One region of the Candidatus Contubernalis alkaliaceticus genome, then DNA from elsewhere that is predicted to be linked to it. Evidence: riboswitches for the same ligand, from Rfam matches in the RefSeq annotation. Region 1 holds a riboswitch; each other region holds the start of a gene.
The links. Region 1 has a riboswitch for cobalamin ahead of HUE98_RS13350 (Mrp/NBP35 family ATP-binding protein). Riboswitches for the same ligand answer to the same signal wherever they lie in the genome.

Region 1 (4,215 bases):
CTCCAAAATCTACTTTTTCCACCAGGCCGCTTTCCACCAGCAAGCTCAAAGTCCGGTAAACCGATGCCCTGGAAACCTGTCGATTGCTTTTCCGGAGCATATAAAGAAGATCTTCTACATCAAAATGATCATGAACCGAAAAAACCTGCTCCAGTATGATTCTTCTTTCCTGGGTGAGCTTAAAACCTTTTAACTTCAGGTACTTATTAAATTTTTCCATTGCTTCCTTTTTCAAAGCTTTTCACCTACTTTATACTTTAACCGCAGTCCAAATATATCTTGGACTCTCCTAATAACGGGTCCAGCCCAGGCTTTTCCGCTTATTAAAATCCTGAAAAGTAAAATGAAGTGCGGTTATGCTTAAGTTAGCGCAATGGGTTTTATCTTCCGGCAGCCCGCCTAAAGCCTTCACAACATCCTCTCCGGTGATCAATCTGGCCTCCTGAATAGTTTTCCCCTTTGCCATTTCCGTCATCATACTGGTAGTAGCTATCAAAGTACTGCATCCGTATATTTTATATTTAATATCAGAGATTTTTTCTCGATTCACCTTTATATAAATAACTAAATAATCTCCGCAATCGGGGGCTCCGTAAGTGCCTATCCCATGGGCATCAGGCAGATCCCCTATATTCCTGGGATTAGTAAAGTGGTCTACAACCAATTGATTTTCCATATATTTCCCCACCTCATGAGATTCCATACAAAAAAGCATCTTAATTCTTTATTCTCTATAATTTAATAAAGTCCTTCTATATAAATAGTAAATTAGCATCACTAATTTAATAATGGGACTGACAAACAATTGCCCAGGGCAATAATCAGAGAATTTCACCAAAGGGAAAAATTTAAAAATTCAATTTAATTTCTATTTTCCCCTGGTATTCTTCTACTTTCCCCTGATCAGAAAAACGGGTAAAATCTGTATCTATGGGAATCTTGCCTAAAAGTGGGACCCCCATTATCTCAGCAGATTCTTCAGCCCGGCTGGGGCCAAATACTTCTAATTTTTCCTGACAGTGGGAGCAGCGAAGATAGCTCATATTTTCCACCAAACCAACTATGGGAACCCTTAAGCGGTAAGCCATTTTAACCGCCTTTTTCACCACCATCAGGGCTAATTCTTGGGGAGAAGTTACTACAATTATGCCGTCTACAGGTATAGATTTCAGGACTGTCAAAGGAACATCCGATGTGCCGGGGGGCATGTCAACCAGCAGATAGTCCAGTTCTCCCCAATCTACATCTTTCCAGAACTGTTTTACTGCTCCTCCAGCCTTGGGTCCTTTCCAAAGAACCGGATCATCCTCTTCATCCAAAAGAAGGTTAATAGACACAATCATAATACCTCCCGGAGTTTCTGCCGGCAGCATTTTCCCTTCAGCGGTTTTGAGCCGCTGCTGCAGCCCAAATATTTTAGGAATGCTGGGTCCCGTAATATCTGCATCTATGATCCCAACTTTATGTCCCTGTCTGGATAACTGCAGCGCTAAAAGAGAAGTGATGGATGACTTCCCAACACCTCCCTTTCCACTCATCACCGCCACCACTTTTTTTATCTTACAATCTTCCTGATCCGTATTTTTCTCAGTTTCTTCAACCGAACAATCCCTGGATGAATTCACTTTACTTTCTCCTTCTTTTCATAATATACTATAATAACCTTCTCCAAATTTATCCTTAAATATTCTTGTCGCCTTAATTATAGTTTATTGACCGGTTTCCGTAAAGACCTTCTTAAAAGCAAATGTTATATTTTACTAAGGCTTACGAAAACAAAAAAATAAACCTCCCGGGGGAGGTACGGCAAAGAGCCGATATGAATTTAACAGGTCACGCAAAAATAAAACCGGCCTTTGGAAGACCGGTCTGTGTACAATACATTACACACCACACCATTTCCTTTCTTCCGAAGGTAAACAAGTGACTAAAAAACAGGCAGGTTTCCTGACTCAGGTTCTTCGTCCTCCTGCACCTTCCCGTTTCCTTTAGAAACAGTGGTTCTAAAAAGCAGGAGACTCCCCTTTACAGTGGCGGGACCGCTCGGGACTCTAACCCGATTCCCTATTATCCAAATGAATTGGCACCTGTTTGATGTGATATTAACTTATTTATATTTTTATTCTACCTAAATTTAATTTTTCCTTCTTTAAAGAAATAATTTATTTATAAATACCTTATTCCAAAAAGATTAAGACAGCATAGACCAAGGAATCACACTCTCATCTCATCCATAAGATCATGTACAGTCATTTCTGGAGCTGCTGCAATTAAATCTTTCAAGGTCAAGTATCCCTTTAGCTTTCCTCCATCATCAGTAATAAAAAGGGCATAAACAATTTTTACTTTTTTTCCGGAATTTCTAACCCGGTCCAAGGCTTCCTGGACGGTAACATCTTCTTTAAGGCTAACGGGCCGGGAGTGTATATTCTTCTCTGCATTTTTAGCCATTTGATCAACCACTCTTTTCGGCAGTGTCCTGACTTTCCTCCTGATGTTTGCCATATTAATCCCTCCTGAGTTAATACTTTATACTGCTCTCTTTGAAACTTTTTAATTTCAAATAAGTCGCCTGATTTATCAGGGTCTCCTGTCACGAACACCACCCCCTCTGTAAAAAAATTCTTTATAAACAAAAAACGGCCCAGAAGAGCCGTTTAAATACCACAACCACACATGACAAAAAAATTAAAATTTGCCTGCTATGGAAACCACAACTCCTCGTTTTGGATTCAGCACTAAATGACGTAGATTCAAAACAGAATCAGCTACATTAAGCAGACCTTAATCCGATCATGCCTGTTATACCCATTGGCGTCTCTGGACGTTTTTGGGCAGCAGCCTGTGTTCATTTAGGAGCCTCCCCTAACAAGTGCATATTCACTTTTCATCCTTTATTATATGACAGTTAAAGAGAAATTGTCAATAGAAACCTGGGTTAATTTAATAAATAAGAGATGGCAAATAACAGATAACAGCAGTATGAAAAGTTACCCGGGTCTTTGACAGTTGAATAATGAACACATGTCTTAAAAGCCTTGAAAATAGGGCTTTTTTTATTGCAAATTTGTCAATTTTTCACCTATTTCTATTGAGTATTATTGAGTATTATGTTATAATATAAGGGATTGGGGGGTTAATATGAGATTGTCTATTTCGAAATCAAAAAATTCCACATCTCTTTACGTAATTAAATCAACTTATGAGAATGGTGTACATTCATCAAAGATTGTTGAAAAACTTGGAACAGTTAATGATTTGAGTAAAAAGTTAAACGGCCAGGATCCCATTGAATGGGCAAAGAAATACATAGCAGAGCTGAATCAAAAAGAGAAGGAAGAAAAGCTTGATGTGTTGGTAAAGTACTCACCTTCCAAGGTCATTACGAAAGATGAACAGCGCTCTTTTAACGGTGGTTATCTTTTTCTTCAACAAATATACTATCAACTTGGCCTTCACAAAATATGTAAAGAAATGTTAGGAAAATACAAGGTTACATATGACCTAAACTCCATACTCTCCAGATTGATTTACGGAAGAATAATCTTCCCTTCATCTAAGCTCGCCACTTACCAACTTTCCTCAAGATTTATAGAACAACCTAACTTTGAACTTCAACATATATACAGAGCTCTTGAAGTTATTGCTAAGGAAACGGATTTTTTACAATCATCCTTGTACAACAACAGTTTAAAAGTTTCTAAGAGAAATACTGGTGTACTTTATTATGATTGCACCAATTATTTTTTTGAAATTGAACAGGCAGATGGCGATAAGCAATACGGTCCATCAAAAGAGCATAGACCAAACCCAATCATTCAAATGGGCCTATTTATGGATGGAGACGGTATCCCTCTTGCATTTAGCATCAACAAAGGAAATACAAATGAACAATTAACACTAAAACCCTTAGAAAAGAAAATTCTATCTGATTTTAATCTTTCTAAATTTATCGTATGTACCGATGCCGGTCTAGCGTCCAAAAATAACAGAAAATTTAACGACAGGGAAGAACGAGCATTTATTACAACTCAATCAATTAAGAAATTAAAAGCACATCTAAAAAAATGGGCACTTGATCCAAACGAATGGCACCTCTCTAACGATGTAAAAACCTATGACATCTCTAAACTAGATGATGAGAAAGCTAAAAATAAAATGTTTTACAAAGAACGTTGGATTAAAGAAAATGACCTTGAACAAAAAATCATTGTG
Region 2 (4,215 bases), 140 kb from region 1:
TCCTCCCGTTGTTTTCAGGGGAAAATGCCCGTAAGCAGTCCTTCCCCTATTACCTCCATGGATATGATAAAAACTATAGTTACAGTGTTTGTAGTTGTATTTTTAATCGTTATAGAACAGGTGGTGTAATTAAATGAATGCTGTGGATATAACAGGCCTTACCTATAATTATGACGATGGTACTGAAGCCTTGAAAGAGATCCATTTGAAAATAGAAAAAAACAAAAAAACAGCGATACTGGGTTCTAATGGAAGCGGGAAGACCACTTTAATTTACCACTTAAACGGGATATTTTTGCCCCAACAGGGACAGATTACAGTAATGGGTTATCCCCTAAAAAAGGAGAATATATCTAAGATTAGACAAATGGTGGGACTTCTTTTTGATAATCCCGATAATCAGCTTTTTTCCACCACCGTATTTAATGATATTGCTTTCGGGCCAAGGAATTTAAAGCTTTCAGAAGAAGAGGTTTTATCTAGAACCTTAAGTGCCATGAAGAGAGTAAACATTGAAGTTTTAAAGGACAAACCCCCTTATAATTTAAGCCTGGGTCAAAAAAAGAAAGTGGCCATAGCGGGACTGTTGGCCATGGAACCGGAAATGATGGTTTGTGATGAGCCTTTTTCCGGCCTGGATCCTTATTCTACCGGTCAAATGGTGGAAATCTTAAACGATTTAAATTCAAAAGGAGCCACCTTGATTCTCAGCACCCATGATGTTAACCTGGCTTTTACCTGGGCTGATCAGGTGATTATTATGAAAGAGGGCAAAGTGTTGGCTGCGGGAGAAGTGGAATTGTTAACAGATCGGGAATTGATGCTTCAGGCATTTTTGGAAGTTCCCATGCTGGCGGAGATTTTTAAAGGCACTGGATTCAAACCCCGGAATGCAGAAGAAGCGGTAGATGTAATTAAGTTTTATATCCAAAAGGTTTAAAATTTTTAGTCCAACTTTAAAATCTTAAAAGGGAAATCTAAAGCTCAATTGATACTGATGTAAAACATGAAAAAGGTAATATAAAAAAGATTATTTTATATTATAATCTCAGGGGACATTTGAAAATGTATACTAAAATGTTTAAAATTTTTGAGTAGATAGAAAATTTAAATAATGCAATTCACTTGCAATTACACATAATTTATTGTATTATAGAAGTAAGATTTTTTAGCAGTGTTATGAAGGAAGTAAGTGTAAGTTTAATATATTAATTAATAATTGAATATATAAGGAAACGAGTTTTTGCGGAATTAAAAGGGAAGCTGGTGAGAGTCCAGCACGATCCCGTCACTGTGATGGTGAGCCTTTTACACATACAGCCACTGGCAGTAGAGGTAATCTTTTAACCTCTGCCGGGAAGGCGTAAAAGTGTGATGAACCTAAGTCAGGAGACCTGCTTGTTTTCTCTTTATTAAAGTACCCACGGTGTATGGGGGTAGTTTTTATTTTTATTGATGTTAAGACCTTTATACCCATTACGGGTATAAAGGTTTTTTTATTATGGTGAAAGATGGAATTTTTTAGGAGGTGGTTCTTTATTTAATAATTTACAGCACTATGATGATGGTATTATAGGCAATAATTATTATTTATTTAAAAAAGAAAGAGGGGATTTTTTAAAAAATGAAAAAATACTGTATATTGTTTGTCATCCTAATTAGTTTATTGGCTTTTGCCGGCTGTGGGGACGATCATGGTCATGACCATGGGGATTTACCATTTGAATGGAGTGGTGAATTTACTTTTGAATTGGGCGTTTATAACCTGGAATTTATGGAAAGCGGTGATCCCTCTTGCGATATAGCTTTTGTATTGAATGAAGGAGATATGGAGGATATTGCTCATCATGCTCATCATATTTTGGAAGAAGAGGATATAACAGAGATTCAGCCCGGAGGTGATTTTATAGCTCTGCCGGACTATGGTTATACCTTGGTTTTAAACCCCGATCAAACAACTATTACCTTTGAGATAACGGAAGCAGGGGAGTATGTAGTGTTTCTTGAGCATTTTCCCTCTGAGTTTGACTTGAAAGTGTTAGACAGCAGCGGAAATGAGCTTACGGCTAAAAACCCGGTTGAGTATGAAGACGACCACTAGGTGTTAGATAAGAAATTGATGAGATAAGGTAACAGTTTTAATGTCTTTTGCAATTTCCACATTACATTAATGCTTCTGTTTTATAAGTGGCAGTGATGTCTATACGTTTTAAGAGGAGGTAATGAAGTGCATTTAGCCGATGGTGTTTTAAGCTTGCCGGTAGCAGCAGCAGCATTTGCGGGCGCAGGAGTTCTGGTAGCTTATTCTCTTAAAGGGGTCCAGGAGGAAGAGATCCCTATGATAAGTTTGATGACCGGAGGTTTTTTTGCTCTTTCTTTGATAAGCATTCCTGTAGGGCCTTCAACTATCCATCCTGTACTGGGAGGGCTTTTGGGTATAATTTTAGGAAGGCGGGCTCCACTGGCATTCTTTGTGGGCCTGCTGCTCCAAGCTATATTATTCCAGCACGGGGGCCTTTCTACTCTGGGTGCCAATACTCTTATGCTGGCTTTGCCGGCACTGGTGGTTCATAAAATGTTTCAAAGTATTCAAAAACGTTCTGTTTTTTTGGGGGGAGCCCTGTCAGGAGGGGTGGCCATTGCAGGTACGCTGGTGCTGTTGATTTCATTTTTATTGTTAAGTGACCAGAGATTTGCCGATGGGTTTTTCTCTGTGGTAAACCTTTTAATTGCCGGTCATCTGCCTTTAATCTTGGTAGAGGGTTTGATTACAGGTTATGCTGTTAAGTTTTTATATAATTCCAGGCCTAGTATGCTTAAGATCCCTGGAGTATCTGTTACAAACAATTCATCAATCTAGGGACAGCACCGGGAGATAAAGGGGTGGTATTTGTTAATGCACAAAGGTTTTAAGAGGTTTTTGATTTCCTTTCTTTTAACTACATTAATGGTTTTTCTTCTCTCTGCGCCGGTATACGCCCATCGAATGATTGTGGAGCAGGTGGAGGAAGGTATAGTTAAGGTTATATATGACGGGGGACGAATCGCCAGAAGAGCCGAAGTTGTTGTGTATGATGACATAGGCATTGAAATTGCTAAGGGAAGCCTGGATGAAAACGGACATTTTCAGTATCCTTTAGACCGGGGAGATGTCCTGGTGGTAGCTGATGACGGTTTAGGACACAGGGCAGAATGGAAAACCGGTGATTCCCATGGTGAGTTACTCCCCAGGGCTGTAACAATAGCTTTAGTGTTACTGGGATTTGTGGCTGTTGCTGTTTTTTTCAATAATCGGGTAAAAAAGAAAGAGGATGCACGTAAGCAATTATAAAGTTATAATTAAAATAAGAGAGCCAGAGGAACTATAAAAGCCCCTGGCTTTTTTTGAATTTATCGTTTGAAAAAAGTTCATGCAAACAGTATAATTCTCGTATAAGAATTATATGATTACAGGAGGAAGATATTGAAAGTAGACATTATTTCTGGATTCTTGGGTTCTGGAAAAACTACATTAATTAAAAAGTTTTTAAAAGAGGAGTTCTATCAGGAAAAACTAGCTATAGTTGAGAACGAGTATGGGGAAGTAAGTATCGATGGTCCCGTTCTTCAACAGGGTTCCTATTATGTAAAAGAAATTATGTCTGGCTGTATTTGTTGTACTTTGGTGGGAGATTTCGTGGATTCTATGGAGAAAATTATAAAGGATTACAGCCCTCAACGGATAGTTATTGAACCTTCTGGAGTGGCCAAGCTGTCGGAAGTTATCAGCGCGGTAAAAAAGTTAGAATTAAAATACCAATTGGAAGTAAATTTGCTCATTGCTGTGGTAGATGTATTGAAGTATAAAATGTATTTACAAAATTTTGGTGAGTTCTACCGAGACCAAATTGGCAATGCCCGCATGGTGGTTTTGAGCAGAACCGGGCAGGTAAACTCAAAGGATTTGAAAGTTGTAGTAGACAGCATAAAAACTATAAACAACAGCGCTGGAATCGTCACTACACCATGGGAGCAGATTACTGCAGGAGACATAACTGCTGCAGCAGAACCACTGCAGGAAGAAAACATATTAAGTGCTGCTGACCTGGACAGGGTTTTTGGCATTTTGGGGGGAACTATTGAGGATTTTAAAAAACCGTCGGGCTCCAGGGTAAAACATACTGCCGATGAGGTATTTGATGTGTGGGGGGTGGAGACCCCGGTTATTTTCGAAAA
Region 3 (4,215 bases), 430 kb from region 1:
CTCTAAGCGTTAGCGTAGGTGGGGCTTATAATCAGGTGGAGTAGAGTCTCCACCTGATTCCCCGATGTTTAAGCTTGATGAAACGAGTTTACTCATAAAAATTAAAATGTTGTAACAAAAAATATAGATGAAAGTCAGGAGGTATACAATTTTGGATAGAAGAGTGAGGGTTAGATTTGCCCCAAGTCCTACTGGGCCTCTACATATCGGTGGAGCCAGGTCGGCTCTTTTTAACTGGCTTTTTGCCCGAAAAAACGGTGGGGACTTTGTAGTCAGGGTTGAGGATACCGATGTTGAGCGTTCTACCCTGGTATCGGAAGAGGTTATCTTAGATGATTTAAAATGGTTGGGGATGGCCTGGGACGAAGGGGTTTTAGTGGGGGGAGAGAATGGGCCTTATCGGCAGAGTGAAAGACTGTCCCTTTACAGCACTTACTGGGAAAGGCTTTTAGAGGAAAAGAAAGCTTATCCCTGTTATTGTACCGAAGAGGAGTTGGAAGCGGAAAGGGAATCCTTGCGGAATAAGGGACAAATGCCCAGGTACCTGGGAAGGTGCAGGGATTTGACTCTTGAGCAGCGGCAAAAGCTTGAAAATGAAGGGAAAAAGCCAACAGTCCGTTTTCAGGTACCCCAAGGGGAGATTATCCCGGTGGAGGATTTAGTCCGGGGCAGGGTAGAATTTGAAAGCGATGGAATCGGTGATTTTGTTATTGTAAAGTCAGACGGTATTCCTACTTATAATTTTGCGGTGGTTGTGGATGATGCGTTAATGAAGATTAGTCATGTAATCCGGGGAGAGGAGCATCTTTCTAACACCCCCCGGCAGATTATGATATACAAGGCCTTGGGATTTGATATGCCTGAGTTTGCCCATATTTCCTTAATCCTGGGGGAAGATCGGTCTAAAATGAGCAAGAGGCATGGAGCCACTTCTATTCAGCAGTATCGTGAGAAGGGTTATCTTCCCCATGCCCTTTTAAACTTTCTGTCCCTTTTAGGTTGGGCGCCGGAGGGGGAAAGAGAGGTTTTTTCTCTTTCCGAACTGGTGCAGGAGTTTTCCCTGGACCGGGTTTCCAAGAGCCCTGCGGTTTTTAACTTGAAGAAACTGAACTGGATGAATTCCGAGTACATAAAGAAGGAAGCACCGGAGGTCATCGCCGGGTTGGCTTTGCCTTATCTGGTAGAGGCAGGGCTCTTGGAACAGGATCTGACAGATGAGCAGAATGATTGGCTGGTAAAGGTAATATCCCTTCTGCAGGAACAACTGCATTTTATTGAGGAAGTGGTGTCTTTCATTCAGGTGTTTTTCGGGGACAAGATAGATGCGTTTACCCCAGAGGCACTGGAAATGATGAAGGAGGAATCCTCCCCCAGGGTAGTAGAAAGATTTAGAGAGCAGATATTGCAGGAGGAGAACTGGGAGGTGCCCTCCATTAAAGCAATTTTTAAGGGAATCGGAAAAGAACTGGGTGTAGGCGGCAAAAAGCTGTTTCAACCGGTACGGGCAGGTTTGACGGGAAGCCTTGAGGGCCCCGATCTCCAGAATTTAATTCTTCTTTTGGGACGGGAACGGGTGGCCATGCGTTTGGCTTTTACATTGGAAGCCTTAGAACATAATTTTTAAAGGTAAATACCGAAATACGGGGACACCATACTTAATTAGGGAAATAAGGTAATTCAGTATGGTGTCCCCGTATTTTTCCATGGCCAAAAGAGGACGCTTCGGCTTTTTCAGCGGCCTGATTACCCGAGGATTTTTCTAGAATTGATTTTAACTTGATTCACTATAGGGAAATAACGGCGGTAGGAGCTTACGGCTGTTCTCTGGAGCACAGTCGGCAGGCTTTGCAGCTGTTCAGGAAATACGGGGACACCATACTGAATTATAATAAAGAAATATTTTAAGTGAATTCGTTTTAGCTTTGCTGAAACATCGGGGAATCAGGTGGAGACTCTACTCCACCTGATTAAAAGCCCATATACACTAACGCTTAGAGGTGGGGGACTTATTTCCTAAAAAAGAGAGATAAAATAATTCAGTATGGTGTCCCCTTATTGTTCCTTATTGTTCGGTGGTAACTACCAGGAAATGTTTACCATAAATTACTATATTGACATTTCTTTGAATTGCTAATAGAATAATAGTGAAAAATAAATATTATTAGTTCCAGGTGCCTAAAACAGGAGAATAGGGAATTAGGTGAAAATCCTAAACGGGCCCGCCACTGTATGGGGAAGCCGGTACCGGCAGCCACTCCGAGAGGGGGAAGGCGGTATCTTAGGTGATGAAACCGAGTCAGGAGACCTGCCTGGAATGAATGAAAAGAGCTGCTTTCGTGCTCAAAGCAGGCTGTAACGTAGGATGATGGAAAGTCCACGCTGTAATTAGCGTGGACTTTTTTATTTCTAGTATAAAGGAGGGATTTCAACTGAAAGCTGCTGTTTTGGAGGGACGAGAAAAGCTGGTAATCAGGGAAATTGAAACACCCCAATGTGCCGGGGGGGAAGTTCTAGTCAAACTGGAGGCCTGCGGAATCTGCAGGACGGATATGAAGTGTTACTTAATAGGCCAGCGTGACCTTAAGCTTCCCCGTATCCTGGGGCATGAAATAGCCGGCACAGTTTTCGCCATAGGAGAGGGGGTAAAAAATGTAGTGCCCGGAAGCAGGGTGCAGGTGCATCCGGGAATCTTCTGTGGGGAATGCCATTACTGTCGGCAGGGCTTGGACAATATGTGCGACTCAATTAAAATCATGGGGTTTAATTATGATGGAGGTTTTGCAGAGTATCTTCGAGTTCCCCTCCAGGGAGTTCAAAACGGAATATTAAATGAGATACCCCTGGGCCTTTCCTTGGTAGAAGCCTCCATGACGGAGCCCCTGGCCTGTTCATTAAATATGCAGCAGTCTCTGGGAGTACAATCTCCAGACACGGTTCTCGTGGTAGGGGGAGGCAGGCTGGGGATATTAAATGCAAAATTAGCCCGGCTGCGGGGAGCCCAAAAGATTATACTGCTGGAGCAGGATCTTGGAAGATTAGTTGGAGCGGCAAATTATGAGTTTGATTACTGCATAAATCCGTTAAAAACATCTGCTGAGAAAGAAATAAGGATGCTTACAAATGGCATGGGGGTTGACGTAGCTATCCCCTGCTGCCCTGGTCCTGAGGCTGTCAGCATCAGTTTAAATGTTATGGCCAAAAGAGGACGCTTCGGCTTTTTCAGTGGCCTGATTACCGAGGATTTTTCTAGAATTGATTTTAATTTGATTCACTATAGGGAAATAACAGCGGTAGGAGCTTACGGCTGTTCTCTGGAGCACAGTCGGCAGGCTTTGCAGCTGTTAGGGGAAGGGGCAATTCAGGTGAATGATATGATTAGCGGCATTCTTCCGCTGGAGGAGGTGGAACAGGGGATTTGCCGGGTTAAAGAGTTGAAAGGTTTGTCCCTGGTTATTAATTTTCTTGATTCTTAAAGAGGGGTGAACTTTGGGAGTTTTTGATACCCTGTTTTGCAAATATGTAAGCCCTTTTAGTAACTTAAGCAATACTGTTGATTTAAGCAGAGGTTAATAATTTAAAAGCCTATCACATGATGGATTTTAGTTAAAAACTATAAATAAGGGAGGAAGTAGTATGTCAAAAGGAGATGTAAAGGAGTTTGGAGCGGTTATATCAAAACTTATTAAAAAGGAAAACATAACCCGAGAGGAATCCCGGGATATGTTTTATGAAATCCTGGATAATGCTCAAAGCGATATGCACCAGGGTGCTTTTCTGGCAGCACTGGCAGCCAAAGGGGAAACGGCCGAGGAGATTGCCGGTGGTTGGGAGGCTATTTACGAATTGGATACGGTAAAAGTTGTGCCGGAGACGGAAGGCCCTCTGGTGGATAACTGCGGCACCGGAATGGACTCCATTAAGACCTTTAACATCAGCACCGCTGCTTCAATTGTGGCGGCAGCTGCAGGAATTACTATGGCCAAGCACGGTGCTCGGGCCATTACCTCAATCTGCGGCACTGTAGATATATTGGAAGAGTTGGGGGTGGATGTGGAGTGTGGCCCCCAGGTGGTGAAAAGAAGTATTGAGCAGGCGGGTATCGGAATTTTTAATGGTATGAGCCCTGAGGTTCATCCCAGGGCATTGGGCAGAATTCTTTCCCAGATTTCCTTCGGGACGGTGCTAAATATTGCTGCTTCACTGGCCAATCCGGCG
Region 4 (4,215 bases), 1.3 Mb from region 1:
TTCAATGGCTTGGATGCCTGCCTGATAAACCGGCACACTGCCTACGGCCATATTGGCTTTTTCCAGGGTCTGACTTCTCATCCGGTTCATATCTCCCCCGGTGCTCAGGTCCATAACCGCTTCACATCCGGCCTCCTGGGCAATGGCCAGCTTCCTTTCTTCCATTTCAATCTCATCCCGGTCACTGGAGGTGCCAATCAGAGCATTTACTTTAATTCTCAGGCCCTTTCCAATCCCACAGTAATTAAATTCTTTCCGGTTTCTATTTCTAGGAATCACAATAGTGCCTTGAGCCAGTCCTTCCCGGATAAACTCAACATCAACATTTTCTCGGAAAGCCACCCACTCCATTTCCGGAGTAATGGTACCCTGACGTGCCCATATTACTTGTGTTGTCATTTTTTTTCATCTCCTTTAGCAGTTTATTTTAGCAGTCCCTAAATACTCAGAAACAATTTCCATGGCACAGTATTTGCCGCACATGGCACAGGCAGAGGAGGATTCCTTGCTCCGATCTTTCCTGATCTGTTCCGCCCTCTGGGGATCTATAGCCAGCCTCATCTGCTCTTCCCAGTCCAGTTTCTTTCTAGCCCGAGATAACTCCAGGTCCCATTGATCCGCTCCCTTCAGTCCCTTAGCCAGGTCAGCAGCATGGGCGGCAATTCGGGAAGCGATAACTCCTTCCCGAACCTGTTCAAGGTTAGGGATGCCAATATGTTCTGCCGGTGTTACATAACAGATAAAATCTGCCCCAGCCCAGGCACTTACAGCACTACCGATTGCCGCGCTGATATGATCATATCCTGCTGCAATATCGGTGACTACGGGGCCAAACACAAAATAGGGCGCTCCATGGCATAAACTTTTTTGCAGTATTACCGTAGCCTTCAGTTGATCTAAAGGCACATGCCCCGGCCCCTTGACCATAATTTGCACCCCGGCTTCCCTGGCCCTTCTTACCAGCTCACCAATCACTACCAATTCCTGTACCTGGGGGCCATCCAGGGAATCATGAAGACACCCGGGCCTCATACCGTCGGCTATGCTGATGGTTATATCATAGCGTCGGGCAATATCCAGCACACGATCATAATTTTCATAGAGAGGGTTTTCCTTTTGGTTGTGAAGCATCCATCCCATCAGATGAGACCCTCCATAACTCACCAGAGAGTCAATCCGGTGATCCGTCTTAGCCCTTTCCACAATATCCATGGTCAGGCTTGAATGAAAAGCTAAAAAATCAACGCCTTCAGCTGCCTGCCTTTCAATCACTTCAAATAGGTCTTCTTCTTTCAGGTTTAATGAAGAACCTTGTTTTTCCCCGGCCTCGGCCAGAGCCTGATAAAGGGGCAGCGTCCCCACCGGTCTGGAGCATAATGCCAGAGTTTTTTTCCTCATGGCATCAATATCTCCGCTTACACTTAAATCCATGATAACGTCAGCTCCAAAGTGGATGGCTGCCTGAACCTTGGCTGCCTCTTCCTTCAACACTGCATTCTCTCCATACAGACCAACACTGGCACTTACCTTGGTCTTCAGCCCCGGGCCAATTCCTGTGGGGACTACGCTTTGGTGCAGAGTATTTCTAAGGATTACAATCTTTCCCTCTGCAACCCCCTTCATTACCAACTCCGGAGATACTCCCTCCCTTGATGCCACCTGTTCCATTTCAGAAGTAAAAATACCTTCTGCTGCACTGCATAATAATGTCATTTGTTATTCCTCCTATCTCTTCATAAAATGTGAATACTTTGGCTGCTCTTCCCACTCATGTCCGGTCCAGTCATAGAACAAGGCACATTACATAAAAAAAGTCCACACCAAATAAATTGATGTGGACTTTACCATTATCCTTAAACATCTACAAAACCTTACACACGAGGCAGAGTAGTCAAGTTTCAGGCAGGTTTCCTGACTCACGGATTCGCACCCTTTCCTTCCTTCCCGCCTGCCTTGCCCCATGGGGACGACAAGCGGTGGTTATAAGGTGGGCTACCGTTTACAGTGGCGGGACCGTCCGGGACTTTAACCCGGTTCCCTATTATCCTAAACAGGCACCTGAAACAAAATATTTAATTATTGGTTCAATTCTATAAACTATCCATACATTTGTCAAGAGGGTTTTTTTTACAGATTTCTACCCTCCTTACATTTACTGCCACCAACCCGGGCTAAATTAAGAGCCTGCAGAACCTGCACCCTTAGTTTTTTCAAATAATTTAATAGAACCATCCCCTTGACACTTTGACAGCTTCTCTGTAAACAAACTATATATTCTCTATAAACAAACGAATTACATCGGCTCCACCAATTATTGTCCCCAAGGTACTCCCTAAATTTGTTAAGGCTACTGTAAGTAGAATACGGGTTACCTTATTGGTCCAAAATCCTTTTACAGTAAAAACATCCTCCGATAGGCTTTCAAAAGCTTCTACACTGGGCCGGCTGATATAGGCTTGGACTATCCCCGCAAACCACCCGGCAGCCATGAGTGGATTTAAAGAGCTTAAGGGAGCTACAATAAAGGCAGTAATAATGGTCAGGGGATGTCCAAAAGCAATGGCCGCACCGATTGCTGAAAAAAATCCATTCCACAGCACCCAGCTCACTGTTTGATTGACTCCAGCAGAAGGATTCGCGAAAAAAGTATAACCAATGATAGCAAGAATAATTATTGGTATGGCCCAAGCAATAATTTTAGGTGCTTTGGATTTTGGAGGAAGCTTGGATAAAGCTGCTAAATTATGTTCTTTTTTAATTTCTTCCTTTATCCCGGGAACATGAGCAGCCCCTAAAACTGCAACAACCTTACTTCCCGGAGCTTCTTTTATCTTCTGAGCTAAATATTGATCCCGCTCATCAATCAAAGGAACTTTTAATTTAGGAAAAAACTCTGTAAAATCATTAAGCATAGCATCAAGCATATCTTGAGACTTTATTTTCTCCAGTTCCTCTTCTGAAAAACTCTCGTCATTAAAAATACTAAAGAAAATAGAAAACATAAGCTTAACTTTTCCCCACAGCCCAATTCCATGCCAAATTCGTGAAAAGGTTACCTGTATATTTCTATCGGCCAGTACTAGAGTAGCACCTACTTCTTTAGCTGATTCAATTCCCTGAATCATTTCTTGCCCAGGCTTAATGCCAAATTGCTTTGCCAGCCGCTTTTGAAAAGAAGATATTAAAAGATTAATTAATAGAAGAGTAGCTTTCTTTTCTTTAATAATCTTAAATATGTCCATCTTCTTCCATCTGTCTCTATCCATGACAGTTTGATATCTCTGTTTATCCAATTCTATACAAACACAATCAGGCCTTTCGGCTTCTATAACTTCCTTCACTTGTTCCGCACTTTTTTTGGATACGTGAGCAGTTCCAATGAGTATAAGTTCCCTGCCATCCAAATCTACTCTTGTAATATTTTCTTCAAACATAATAATAGTACCTTCCCTCTACAACAAATTTTATGAATGTTTTATCTCTTTTTTTTAGGGTATAAGACCCCCACCTCTAAGCGTTAGCGTAGGTGGGGCTTTTAATCAGGTGGAGTAGAGTCTCCACCTGATTCCCCGATGTTTCAGCTTGCTGAAACGAGTTCACTGACCACTTTTCTTTTTCTTCATTATACCCTTTTTACGATTATAACCTGGATTAGCATAATAAAAAATTGTGACTTATGAGAATTTTAAAGACATGGGATTAAAAGAGCAGCACATACCCTCCTTTTAAGACTACCTCTATATAGAAAAGAAAGCAAGATAATTAATCACACTTTTTTTCCTTAATATCTCTTTAAATTTTTTCTAATGTATGATACAATATCCCCCATAGGGGGATATTGTATCGGGAGGTGTTTATTATTAATACTCATAACCACGTAAATAAAAAAAGTATTGTAAACAGGATGTCCCGCATCATAGGCCACATGGAGTCTGTCAAAAGGATGGTAGAGGAAGACAGGGAATGCAGTGAAATACTGATTCAGATGTCTGCAGTAAGGTCTGCATTAAACAATGCCGGAAAACTTATTTTAACCGACCATATTAACCACTGTGTAGTGGATGCCATTAAAAACAACGATACCAAAACTTTGGAAGACTTAGATAAAGCCATTGACAAATTTATCAAGTAAATAACCTTAACCCGTATCAAAGGAGTGATAAATCTATGGAATTTCTTTTGAAAACCGTTGTATCCGCCCTGCTCATTGCCCTT

Region 2: linked by a shared signal. The riboswitch ahead of HUE98_RS14025 (hypothetical protein) and the one ahead of HUE98_RS13350 (Mrp/NBP35 family ATP-binding protein) in region 1 are both predicted to bind cobalamin.
Region 3: linked by a shared signal. The riboswitch ahead of HUE98_RS15355 (zinc-dependent dehydrogenase) and the one ahead of HUE98_RS13350 (Mrp/NBP35 family ATP-binding protein) in region 1 are both predicted to bind cobalamin.
Region 4: linked by a shared signal. The riboswitch ahead of thiC (phosphomethylpyrimidine synthase ThiC) and the one ahead of HUE98_RS13350 (Mrp/NBP35 family ATP-binding protein) in region 1 are both predicted to bind cobalamin.

The regions. Positions count from the first base shown of each region.
Region 1 covers NZ_CP054699.1:2,660,334-2,664,548, forward strand. Annotated here, with positions in the region: gene HUE98_RS13340 (Fur family transcriptional regulator) at 1-235, opposite strand, end outside; gene HUE98_RS13345 (iron-sulfur cluster assembly scaffold protein) at 290-676, opposite strand; gene HUE98_RS13350 (Mrp/NBP35 family ATP-binding protein) at 849-1,625, opposite strand; cobalamin riboswitch at 1,921-2,106, opposite strand; gene HUE98_RS13355 (CBS domain-containing protein) at 2,215-2,505, opposite strand; M-box (ykoK) riboswitch at 2,710-2,880, opposite strand; gene HUE98_RS13360 (IS1634 family transposase) at 3,142-4,215, shown strand, end outside.
Region 2 covers NZ_CP054699.1:2,803,133-2,807,347, reverse strand. Annotated here, with positions in the region: gene HUE98_RS14035 (energy-coupling factor transporter transmembrane component T family protein) at 1-129, shown strand, start outside; gene HUE98_RS14030 (ATP-binding cassette domain-containing protein) at 134-940, shown strand; cobalamin riboswitch at 1,221-1,416, shown strand; gene HUE98_RS14025 (hypothetical protein) at 1,625-2,101, shown strand; gene HUE98_RS14020 (CbiM family transporter) at 2,228-2,860, shown strand; gene HUE98_RS14015 (hypothetical protein) at 2,897-3,331, shown strand; gene HUE98_RS14010 (CobW family GTP-binding protein) at 3,464-4,215, shown strand, end outside.
Region 3 covers NZ_CP054699.1:3,092,378-3,096,592, reverse strand. Annotated here, with positions in the region: gene gltX (glutamate--tRNA ligase) at 149-1,624, shown strand; cobalamin riboswitch at 2,153-2,327, shown strand; gene HUE98_RS15355 (zinc-dependent dehydrogenase) at 2,391-3,473, shown strand; gene trpD (anthranilate phosphoribosyltransferase) at 3,634-4,215, shown strand, end outside.
Region 4 covers NZ_CP054699.1:437,976-442,190, reverse strand. Annotated here, with positions in the region: gene bzaB (B12 lower ligand biosynthesis ThiC-like protein BzaB) at 1-399, opposite strand, end outside; gene thiC (phosphomethylpyrimidine synthase ThiC) at 415-1,713, opposite strand; cobalamin riboswitch at 1,885-2,077, opposite strand; gene HUE98_RS02145 (TraB/GumN family protein) at 2,268-3,434, opposite strand; gene HUE98_RS02140 (metal-sensing transcriptional repressor) at 3,857-4,132, shown strand; gene HUE98_RS02135 (DUF3147 family protein) at 4,168-4,215, shown strand, end outside.